3 regions of the Bradyrhizobium sp. USDA 3315 genome follow, and region 2 is predicted to be linked to each of the others. Evidence: predicted binding sites of a transcription regulator. Region 2 holds the regulator's gene; each other region holds the start of a gene.
What was found. The regulator PhoB, encoded in region 2, activates phosphate uptake and scavenging genes when phosphate is short. The targets are predictions, from matches to a motif close to TGTCATNNANCTGTCAT.
Positions count from the first base shown of each region.

Region 1: ACVIYL_RS42160 (alkaline phosphatase D family protein) is a predicted target of PhoB. The motif match lies at 1,111-1,127, and genes of this name have one in related genera.
Region 3: ugpB (sn-glycerol-3-phosphate ABC transporter substrate-binding protein UgpB) is a predicted target of PhoB. The motif match lies at 1,706-1,722, and genes of this name have one in related genera.

Region 1 is NZ_JBSRYP010000001.1:9,027,043-9,030,313, reverse strand. It holds gene ACVIYL_RS42170 (indolepyruvate ferredoxin oxidoreductase family protein) at 1-344, shown strand, start outside; gene ACVIYL_RS42165 (hypothetical protein) at 471-902, shown strand; gene ACVIYL_RS42160 (alkaline phosphatase D family protein) at 1,217-2,797, shown strand; gene ACVIYL_RS42155 (aldo/keto reductase) at 2,964-3,271, shown strand, end outside.
Region 2 is NZ_JBSRYP010000001.1:2,747,313-2,750,583, reverse strand. It holds gene ACVIYL_RS12585 (acetylornithine transaminase) at 1-366, opposite strand, end outside; gene ACVIYL_RS12580 (GcrA family cell cycle regulator) at 855-1,367, shown strand; gene phoB (phosphate regulon transcriptional regulator PhoB) at 1,665-2,375, opposite strand; gene phoU (phosphate signaling complex protein PhoU) at 2,521-3,237, opposite strand.
Region 3 is NZ_JBSRYP010000001.1:1,886,296-1,889,566, forward strand. It holds gene ACVIYL_RS08670 (organic hydroperoxide resistance protein) at 1-92, shown strand, start outside; gene ACVIYL_RS08675 (CaiB/BaiF CoA transferase family protein) at 282-1,487, shown strand; gene ugpB (sn-glycerol-3-phosphate ABC transporter substrate-binding protein UgpB) at 1,778-3,094, shown strand; gene ugpA (sn-glycerol-3-phosphate ABC transporter permease UgpA) at 3,252-3,271, shown strand, end outside.

The sequences.
Region 1 (3,271 bases), 6.3 Mb from region 2:
TGACCGGGCGGCTGCAGAAGCGTGAATTCGGTCCGTGGATCTTCACCGCGTTCGGCATGCTCGCGAAGCTGAAGGGCCTGCGCGGCACTGCGTTCGACATCTTCGGCTACACCGCCGAGCGCAAGATGGAGCGCGCATTGCCGGTCGAGTATTCGGCGATGATCCTGCGTCACCTCCACGGCAGGAAGCCGCTCGACTTGCCGCGCCTCGTGGCGCTGGCGAAGGCTGCGGAGCTCGTGCGTGGTTATGGCCACGTCAAGGAGGGCAACGTCGCCCGCTACCGCACCGAATGCGCGCGGCTGGAGCGCGCGATCAGCCAGCCGCTGGCGCAGGCGGCGGAGTAGGGGCCGGGGAACTTTCCACGGCCGCCCTGGTTGACCGGTAACCCTGCCTGCAAGCGGTGGCTGGATTCGCACGGCCGAGCCCCTACATGATGGCTGTCTGTTCGAGTGATTTCAGGAGGCCGTTTGATGGTCCTGAAAAACGCTTTTGTTGCAACCGTTTGTACCGCGTGCCTGGCTTGGGGCGGCGTGGCGTTGGCTGACGAGTATCGCCCCAGCGAGTTCTTCAGCCTCGATCTTTCACGCGCAGTGTTGTCGCCGAAGCCGCTTGGCCCGCCGGCGCAGTTCGAGCCCGTTCCGGTCGAGGCGAAGACCGACCATGGCCCCGATCAGCATGCGAATGTCGAGCCGCAGGTCGAGGAGCCGAAAGTCGCGCCGAAGAAAGCCGTGCGGACGACCAAGGTGACCGCGCCGCACGAGAAGAAGCGCGCGGAAGCGCGCGTGCCCGCCCGCGCCAAGCTCGCGCGCCGCCACTCGAACCCGCTCGATGCGGAAGCCCGCGACACACGGATCCAGACCTGGCCGTGCCGCACCGGCGGCATCTGCAACTGGCATCGGTGAGGCGGCGCTCTCGCGCCTCTGCTTTCTCGAAGTGCGTCAATCCTTGACCCGTCATCCTGAGGTGCGAGCGAAGCGAGCCTCGAAGGATGGATCGGCCACGGACGGGCCGTTCATCCTTCGAGACGGCCGCTTCGCGACCTCCTCAGGATGACGGGTTTGGTGCTTGAGCGCTCGATATCCGGGGCCGCCGTCCCAGCAGCCGCCCCCGAGTCATCCCGCCGTCGCAAAACCGTCGGCGGAGAGTCAAGAAACCGTAAGGCCGGAGTCAAGGAGCGCAGGCAAAACCTTCGTTGCGATTCGACGAAGGTTATTCGATGCCGACAGCGAACTCCGCGAGGCGGCGAGGCCTCACCCGGCGCCAGCTTCTGGTGCGCTCGGCGTCGACCGCCGCGCTGGCGGGATTCGGCGCGCTGGCCAAACCATATCTGAGCCGCGCCGCGGATCGGCCCGCGATTGCGGGCATCCAGTCCGGCGACGTGGCAAGCGATTCCGCTGTCATCTGGGCGCGCGCCGATCGCGCCGCGCGGATGCACATCGAATGCGCCGCGGTCGAAAGCTTCGCCAGCATCCTGCGCACCGTGTCCGCCGATGCGCTGCCCGAGCGCGACTTCACCGCCAAGCTGCTGCTCGACGGCCTGCCGCCGGGCCAGGACATATTCTATCGCGTGCGCTTCGAGGACCGCGACGGCACATCAGGCGAAAGCCGGGTCGGCCATTTCCGAACCGCGCCGGCCGACCGGCGTCCCGTCTCGTTCGTCTGGTCCGGCGACGTCGTCGGGCAGGGCTGGGGCATCGACCCCGCGCGCGGCGGCTTGCGCAGCTACCGCACCATGCTGGACGAGCGTCCGGACTTCTTCATCCATTCCGGCGATCACATCTACGCCGATTGCACGGTGCCGTCGGAGCAGAAACTCCCCAACGGTGAGATCTGGCGCAACATCGTCACCGAGGAGAAATCCGCCGTCGCACAGAGCCTCGATCAGTTTCGCGGCAACTACAAATACAACTGGCTCGACGACAATTTCCGCGCCTTCCACGCCGAGGTGCCGATGTTCGCGCAGTGGGACGACCACGAGGTGGCCGACGACTGGTCGCCGGTCGGCACCACCGATGCGACCGGCTATGAGGCGGACGGCAGCTCGCGCCTGGTGGCAAGGGCACGCCGCGTCTTCCACGAATTCATGCCGATGCGGCTGATGCCGGAGCGCGATGGCCGCGTCTATCGCAAGATTCCCTACGGGCCGCTGCTCGACGTCTTCATCATCGACATGCGTTCCTATCGCGATTCCAGCTGGAACAAGCAGGGCGATCCGGAGCAGGCCTGCATCCTCGGCCAGAGCCAGCTTGCCTGGCTGAAGCGGGAGCTGGTGGCGTCGGATGCTGTGTGGAAGGTGATCGCGGCGGATCTGCCGATCGGCCTCGTCAGCCTCGATGCGGTCGCGCTCGGTGACGGCCCGCCCGCGCGGCGCGAGCACGAGATCGCCGATCTGTTGTCCTTCATGAAGCGCGCCGGGGTCCGCAACACGGTCTGGCTCACCGCCGACATGCACTACACCGCCGCGCATCACTATGATCCGAATCGCGCGGTGTTCCAGGAGTTCGAGCCGTTCTGGGAGTTCGTCTCCGGCCCGCTGCATGCCGGCACCTGGTCGCCGGGCGAGCTCGACAACACGTTTGGCCCGAAGGCGATGTACCAGAAGGGCTGCTCGGCCGAGCAGGGCGACAATCTCGCGCCGTGCTTCGGCCTGCAATTCTTCGGCCGCGTCGACATCGACGGCAAGACCGGCGTGATGACGGTGACGCTGAAGGACGTCGACAACCACGATCTCTGGTCGGTCGATATCGAGCCGCGGCCGGACGCACGGCCCGGCCAGATCATGGCGCAGCACATCTAGCGCCCTCTCTGATCCCGTCGCGACATCTTGATTGCCGGCGTCTTGCCCGAGGGGCCGGTTTGCGTGCAGACTGCACCTGGCAGTCCTGCCAATTTCATTCCCACGAAACGATTTGCTGGCGTGAGGTCGTCGATGGCATCGGCTTCCCACGCGTCAGGAGCTATCCATGGAAAATCTGCAGACACAGGGCATCAGCCTTCCGCAGCTCGGGCTCGGCACCTTCCGCATGCAGGGCGATACCTGCCGCGCGGCGGTCGAGAGCGCGCTTGGGCTCGGCTATCGGCATATCGACACCGCCGAGATGTACGGCAATGAAGAGGCGATCGGGGCGGCGATCGCTGCCTCGAATGTCGCGCGCACGGACCTGCACGTGACCACCAAGGTCTGGCACGAGAACCTGGCGCCGGATGCGATCCGGACAGCGTTCGACGCCAGCCTGAAGAAGCTGCGGCTCGATCACGTCGACCTCTATCT
Region 2 (3,271 bases):
CTCGCCATGGCCCTTGGAGAAGTGATAGTGGCGGACCAGCTTGATCACGCCCTCCATCGCTTCCGCGCCGGAATTGCAGAAGAACACGAAGTCGGCAAAGCTCTGCTCGCACAGCCGCGCGGCAAGCGCCTCGCCGTCCGGGCTCTTGAACAGGTTCGACATGTGCCAGAGCTTGGTCGCCTGTTCCTGCAGCGCCTTGACCAGATGCGGATGCGCATGCCCGAGCGCGTTGACCGCGACGCCCGAGGTGAAATCGAGATAGCGGTCTCCGTTGGTTGCGATCAGCCAGGCGCCCTCACCGCGCTCGAAGCCGAGATCGACCCTGGCGAAGACGGGGAGCAGATGCGACGTGGCAGCGTTGGTCATGGCGTTCACTGACGGTTTTTAAGCCGACAATTGCCGCTGCGCCTTGACGCCAGCGCAGCAACGGCCAGCTTCGGAAAACAAAACGGCCGCCTTTGCGGGCGGCACGTGGCGGGCATTCTATGCTGCGGTCGGTAAGTGTCAATCGCTACGAAGTGGCCTTCCTGCAATGCGAAACGAGCGCAATCCGGAGCATTCCGGTGCGGTGGAAAAGCCTCATCGCGATGCTTAACTGTGTGGGAACATGTGGACGCACGACCGCGGACTCTTGCGCCAGAGTCACGCCATATTGTAGCGTTTGGCCTGTCGGGTACGACATCTCGTGCGGCGGTACTGGACCCTCTAAGTAGCCTTTGTGTCTCGCGTAAACGTTCGGGCGCAACACCGTGCCCGGCGAGGGCTAAGGGATTCTGGCCGCAGGGATATTTGTCCAGATTGGCTCGCAGCGCCGCTCCAATGATTGGCCGGCGCTACGCGAAGGGAAGAATGCGATGACTGTATTGACCTGGTCCGACGATCGCGTCGAGCAGCTGAAGAAACTCTGGGAGTCCGGCCTGTCGGCCAGCCAGATCGCGGCGGAACTTGGCAATGTGACGCGAAACGCCGTGATCGGCAAAGTGCATCGGCTCGGCCTTTCCGGCCGCGCCAAGGCACCCTCCACTGCCGCGCCGCGGCAGCGCAAGGCTCGCCCGGCCCAGCACATGATGCGGGTGGCGCGTCCGGTCTCGCGCGGCAACACCGCGCTGGCGCACGCCTTCGAGGTCGAGATGGAGCCCGATCCGATCTCCTACGACAATGTGGTGCCGATGAGCCAGCGGCTCTCGCTGCTCGAGCTCAACGAGGCCACCTGCCACTGGCCGGTCGGCGATCCCTCGAGCCCGGAATTCTTCTTCTGCGGCGGCAAGGCGCTCGCCGGCCTGCCCTATTGCGCGCATCACTCGCGCGTCGCCTACCAGCCCGCCGCCGATCGCCGCCGGCCGTCGGCGAAACCGCAGATCAAGTGAGCACTCGGGAAAACGACGGAAGACCTCAAAGACAAATCCCCGCGAAAGCGGGGATTTTTTTGTGTGACGCAGCCCGGATGGAGCCAACGGGGCGCTCGTTCGCGCGACCCGTCGGCTCCATCCGGGCTACCGCTACATCACCGGCGTCGTCCCGGCGCAGGCCGGGACCCATAACCACGAATGGGTGTTGTTAGAAAGCCGTCTGGCCGCGTGCCGATTGCGCTGGCCGCGGCGTATGGGTCCCCTGGCTTTCGCCGGGACGACGCCGTGTTGCGGTTTATGAGTGCCGCATGGCCGTTACGGCTGCGGCTCGGCCTTGGCAAAGCGGTCGTCGAGCGCGTAGCCGGCGCCGCGCACGGTGCGGATCGGATCCTGCTCGCGGCCCGGATTGAGCAGCTTGCGCAGGCGGCCGATATGCACGTCGACGGTGCGCTCATCGATGTAGATGTCGCGGCCCCAGACGCTGTCGAGCAATTGCTCGCGGCTGAACACGCGGCCGGGATGCTCGAGGAAGAATTCAAGCAGGCGATACTCGGTCGGCCCGAGATCGATCGGACGGCCCGAGCGCGCCACGCGGCGCTTCTCGCGGTCGAGCTCGATGTCGCCATAGGTCAACACGGTCGCAAGCCGCTCCGGGCTGGCTCGGCGCAAGAGGCCCTTCACCCGCGCCAGCAGCTCCGGCACCGAGAACGGCTTGACGATGTAATCGTCCGCGCCGGTGGCAAGCCCGCGCACGCGCTCGCTTTCCTCGCCGCGCGCGGTCAGCATGATGATCGGAAGCTGCTTGGTCTCGGGCCGCGCCCGCAGGCGGCGGCACAGTTCGATGCCGGACAGGCCCGGCAGCATCCAGTCCAGCACCACGAGGTCGGGAACGCGCTCCTTCAGCCTTGTATCCGCATCGTCGCCGCGCCCCACCGTCTCGACATCGTAGCCTTCCGCATCGAGATTGTAGCGCAACAGCGTCGTCAGCGCTTCCTCGTCTTCGACTACCAGAATGCGTGCGCTCATCGGTTTAAGTTCTTTCTCTGTAGTGATCCGTTGCCCAGACGCAAACCGAAACGCTTACTTCCTTGAGCATAGTCCCCGCGGAAACGATTTGTCGCGAGGATCGTCCAGTTTCGCTCTTGCCGGTTCCGTGCTTGCCGATCATGCCTCAGTTGCCCGGCACCGTGGTGGCAAAAGTGGTCATGTCGCCCTTCGGGCGCTTGTCGGTGATCTGCTGGCCCTCGATCATGTAGAACACGGTCTCGGCGATATTGGTGGCGTGATCGCCGATCCGCTCGATGTTCTTGGCGCAGAACATCAGATGGATGCAGAACGAGATGTTGCGCGGATCTTCCATCATGTAGGTGAGCAGTTCGCGGAACAGCGAGGTGCAGATCGCATCGACCTCCTCGTCGCCCTTCCAGACGTTCATCGCCGCCGGCAGGTCGTGCGCGGCATAGGCGTCGAGCACCGACTTGACCTGCGACAGCACGAGGTCGGTCATGTGCTCGAGGCCGCGGATCAACTTCAGCGGCTGGAAATCGCTCTCCAGCGCCGCGACGCGCTTGCCCATGTTCTTGGCGAGGTCGCCGATCCGCTCGAGATCGGTGGCGACGCGCATCGCGCTGACGATCTCACGCAGGTCGATCGCCATCGGCTGGCGGCGCGCGATCGTCAGCACCGCGCGCTCTTCGATGTTGCGCTGCAGATTGTCGATCTCGATGTCGGCGGCGACCACGCGCTTGCCGAGCGCGACGTCGCGACGGATCAGCGCGTCGACCGACTCGGTAATCATCCGTTCGACCAGGCCGCCCATCTCGGCGACCAGGCGGGTCAACTCCTGCAGGTCGCTGTCGAATGCCTTGGCGGTATGTTCAGAAGCCATCGCTTGTCTCCCTCAACCATGATCCCGGGGATCA
Region 3 (3,271 bases), 860 kb from region 2:
ATGCCGAAGCGCTGGTCGAGAAGGCCCACCAGGTGTGCCCCTATTCCAACGCGACCCGCGGCAATGTCGACGTCAAGCTGAGCGTCGTCTAATTCCACATCACGCAATGGTCCGCCGCAACACGTGGCGGACCATTGCTCTTTCAGCGGCGCGTTCGCTTGGCGAACGCATGCGCCGCCTGCTGCATGGGCCTGCGCCGACGGAAGCATTGCTGCCCCGGCTGAAGACCGTTAGCTCTGGGACCCTCGTTATCTGATCCCAACTGAGCGAAGGTTGCTTCCATGAATACCCCAGCGGCTACGGGCGCGATGACCGGCCTGCGCGTGATCGATCTGACGCGCGTGCTCGGCGGTCCGTATTGCACCCAGATTCTCGCCGACCACGGCGCCGACGTGATCAAGGTCGAGCCGCCCGCCGGCGACGAGGTGCGAGACTGGGGTCCTCCCTTCCACGAAGAAGACGCGGCCTATTTCGTCGGCATCAACCGCAACAAGCGCTCGATCGGCCTCGACCTCGCTTCCGAGTGCGGACGCGCGGTGCTGATGAAGATGCTCGAGACCGCCGACGTGCTGATCGAGAATTTCAAGCCGGGCACGCTCGACAAATGGGGCATCGGCAACGACGTGCTGCGCGCGAAATTTCCGCGCCTCGTGCATTGCCGGATCTCCGGCTTCGGCGCCGACGGCCCGCGCGGCGGCAATCCCGGCTATGACGCGATCATCCAGGCGATGACCGGCATGATCGCGGCGACCGGCTCGCCGGAGAGCGGCCCGATGCGGATCGGCGTGCCGCTGGTCGACATCACCACCGGGCTCTACGCCACGATCGGCATCCTGATGGCGCTGTCGGAGCGGCAGCGCTCGGGGCTCGGCCAGTTCATCGAGACGACGCTGTACGAGACCGGGCTCGCGATCATGCACCCGCACACCGCGAACTACTTCATGCACGGCAAGCCGCCGTCGCTCACCGGCAACGAGCATCCCAACCTCGTGCCGTACGCGATCTTCCCGACCAAGACCGACAACATCTTCATCGGCGTCGGCAATGACGGAACCTTCCGCAAGCTCGCCAAGGAGATCGGCAAGCCCGAGCTCGGCACCGACCCGCGCTTTGCCCGCAACAAGGACCGCATCGCCAACCGCGATGCGCTCCGCGTCGAGCTGGCCGCGGTGTTCAGCCAGCACGAGGCCGAGCCGCTGTGCAACCGGCTGCTCGCCGCCGGCCTGCCGGCCGGCCCGGTGCAGAAGATCGACCAGGCGCTGACCAACCCGCACACCATTCATCGCGGCGACGTCATCGAGAAGGATTGGTACAAGGGCGTCGCCTCGCCGCTCCGCCTCGAACGCACCAAGCCGAACCTGCGCCGCACGCCGCCGAAGTTCAGCCAGCACGCCGCGGAAGTGCTCGGCGAGTTCGGCTACTCGAAGGACGAGATCAACGGCCTGGTTGAAAAGGGCGTGGTCTGCGGTCCCCAGCGCAAGCGCTAAAGGCGTTTTCGAGCCTGTCCCGCACGTGATGCGGGATGGGCACCGGTTCGCGTCAGGACAAAGCTGGAGCGTCGGCCCGTCTCGAATCGGCCGACGCATCAGCACTGCGGTGCAACGTCGCGGCCGGCGTTGCACCGCACGGATGCGGCTGCGGTCTTCGCCTTTTTTACCGCTTCCCTTCGCTTCGGCTTCCCCCCTACCATGACTTTCGTTTATACGGTCATTTGAACGTCATCCGGCGCTGATAACGCGCGCAACGAAAGACGACGTTCCAATTGGGAGGGGTTTTGATGTTCTTTCGACGACTAGGCGCTGCCGCGGCAGCCGCTGCCGCGCTTGCATTCGCGTCGCCCGCGTTCGCGGTGACCGAGATCCAGTGGTGGCACGCGATGACCGGCGCCAACAACGACGTCATCGTCAAGCTGGCCAACGACTTCAACGCCTCGCAATCCGACTACAAGGTGATCCCGACCTACAAGGGCGGCTATGCCGACACCATGAACGCCGGCATCGCCGCGTTCCGCGCCGGCAACGCGCCGCATATCATGCAGGTGTTCGAGGTCGGCACCGCAACGATGATGGCCGCCACCGGCGCCGTCAAACCGGTCTACAAGCTGATGGCCGACGCCGGCGAGAAGTTCGATCCGGGCGTCTATCTGCCCGCGATCACCGGCTACTACTCGACCTCCAAGGGCGAGATGCTGTCGTTCCCCTTCAACTCGTCGTCGACGGTGATGTGGATCAATCTCGATGCGCTGAAGAAGGCCAACATCGCGGAGATTCCGAAGACCTGGCCGCAAGTGTTCGACGACGCCAAGAAGCTGAAGGCAGCCGGCTATAACACCTGCGGCTTCTCCGGCTCGTGGGTCACCTGGGTCAATCTCGAACAGCTCTCGGCCTGGCACAATGTGCCGCTCGCCAGCAAGGCCAACGGCCTCGACGGCTTCGACACCGTGCTCGAATTCAACGGCCCGCTGCAGGTCAAGCATCTCGAGAACCTCGTCGAGCTGCAGAAGGACAAGACCTACGACTATGCCGGCCGCACCAACACCGGCGAAGGCCGCTTCACCTCGGGCGAATGCCCGATCTACCTGACCTCGTCGGCGTTCTTCGGCAACGTCAAGGCGCAGGCCAAGTTCAACTTCACCGCGGCGCCGATGCCGTATTATCCCGACGCCAAGGGCGCGCCGCAGAACTCGATCATCGGCGGCGCCTCGCTCTGGGTGATGGGCGGCAAGTCGGCCGAGGAATACAAGGGCGTGGCCAAGTTCCTGACCTTCCTCTCGGACACCGACCGCCAAATCTGGATCCACAAGGCCTCGGGCTATCTGCCGATCACCAAGGCCGCCTATGCCAAGGCCAAGGAAGAAGGCTTCTACAAGGACCAGCCCTATCTCGAGACCCCGCTGCTCGAGCTCACCAACAAGGAGCCGACCGCGAATTCCCGCGGTCTGCGCCTCGGCAACATGGTGCAGCTGCGCGACATGTGGTCGGAGGAGATCGAGCAGGCGCTGGCCGGCAAGAAGACCGCCAAGCAGGCGCTGGACGCCGCCGTCGAGCGCGGCAACCAGATGCTGCGGCAGTTTGAAAAGACCGCCGTCCGCTGACATGATGCCTTCGGGCATGAACCGGACAAGCGCGAAGCGGTTTTCCACCATGCCCAGACGACAAGCTAAGGCGCGATGACGATCCAACCTCATCTCATCGCGCTTTAGGGCGATCAACCGGCGGGCCGCATCCGCGGCCTGCCCTTCTTCCGAGCCCATGCAAAAGCAAGCGATTTT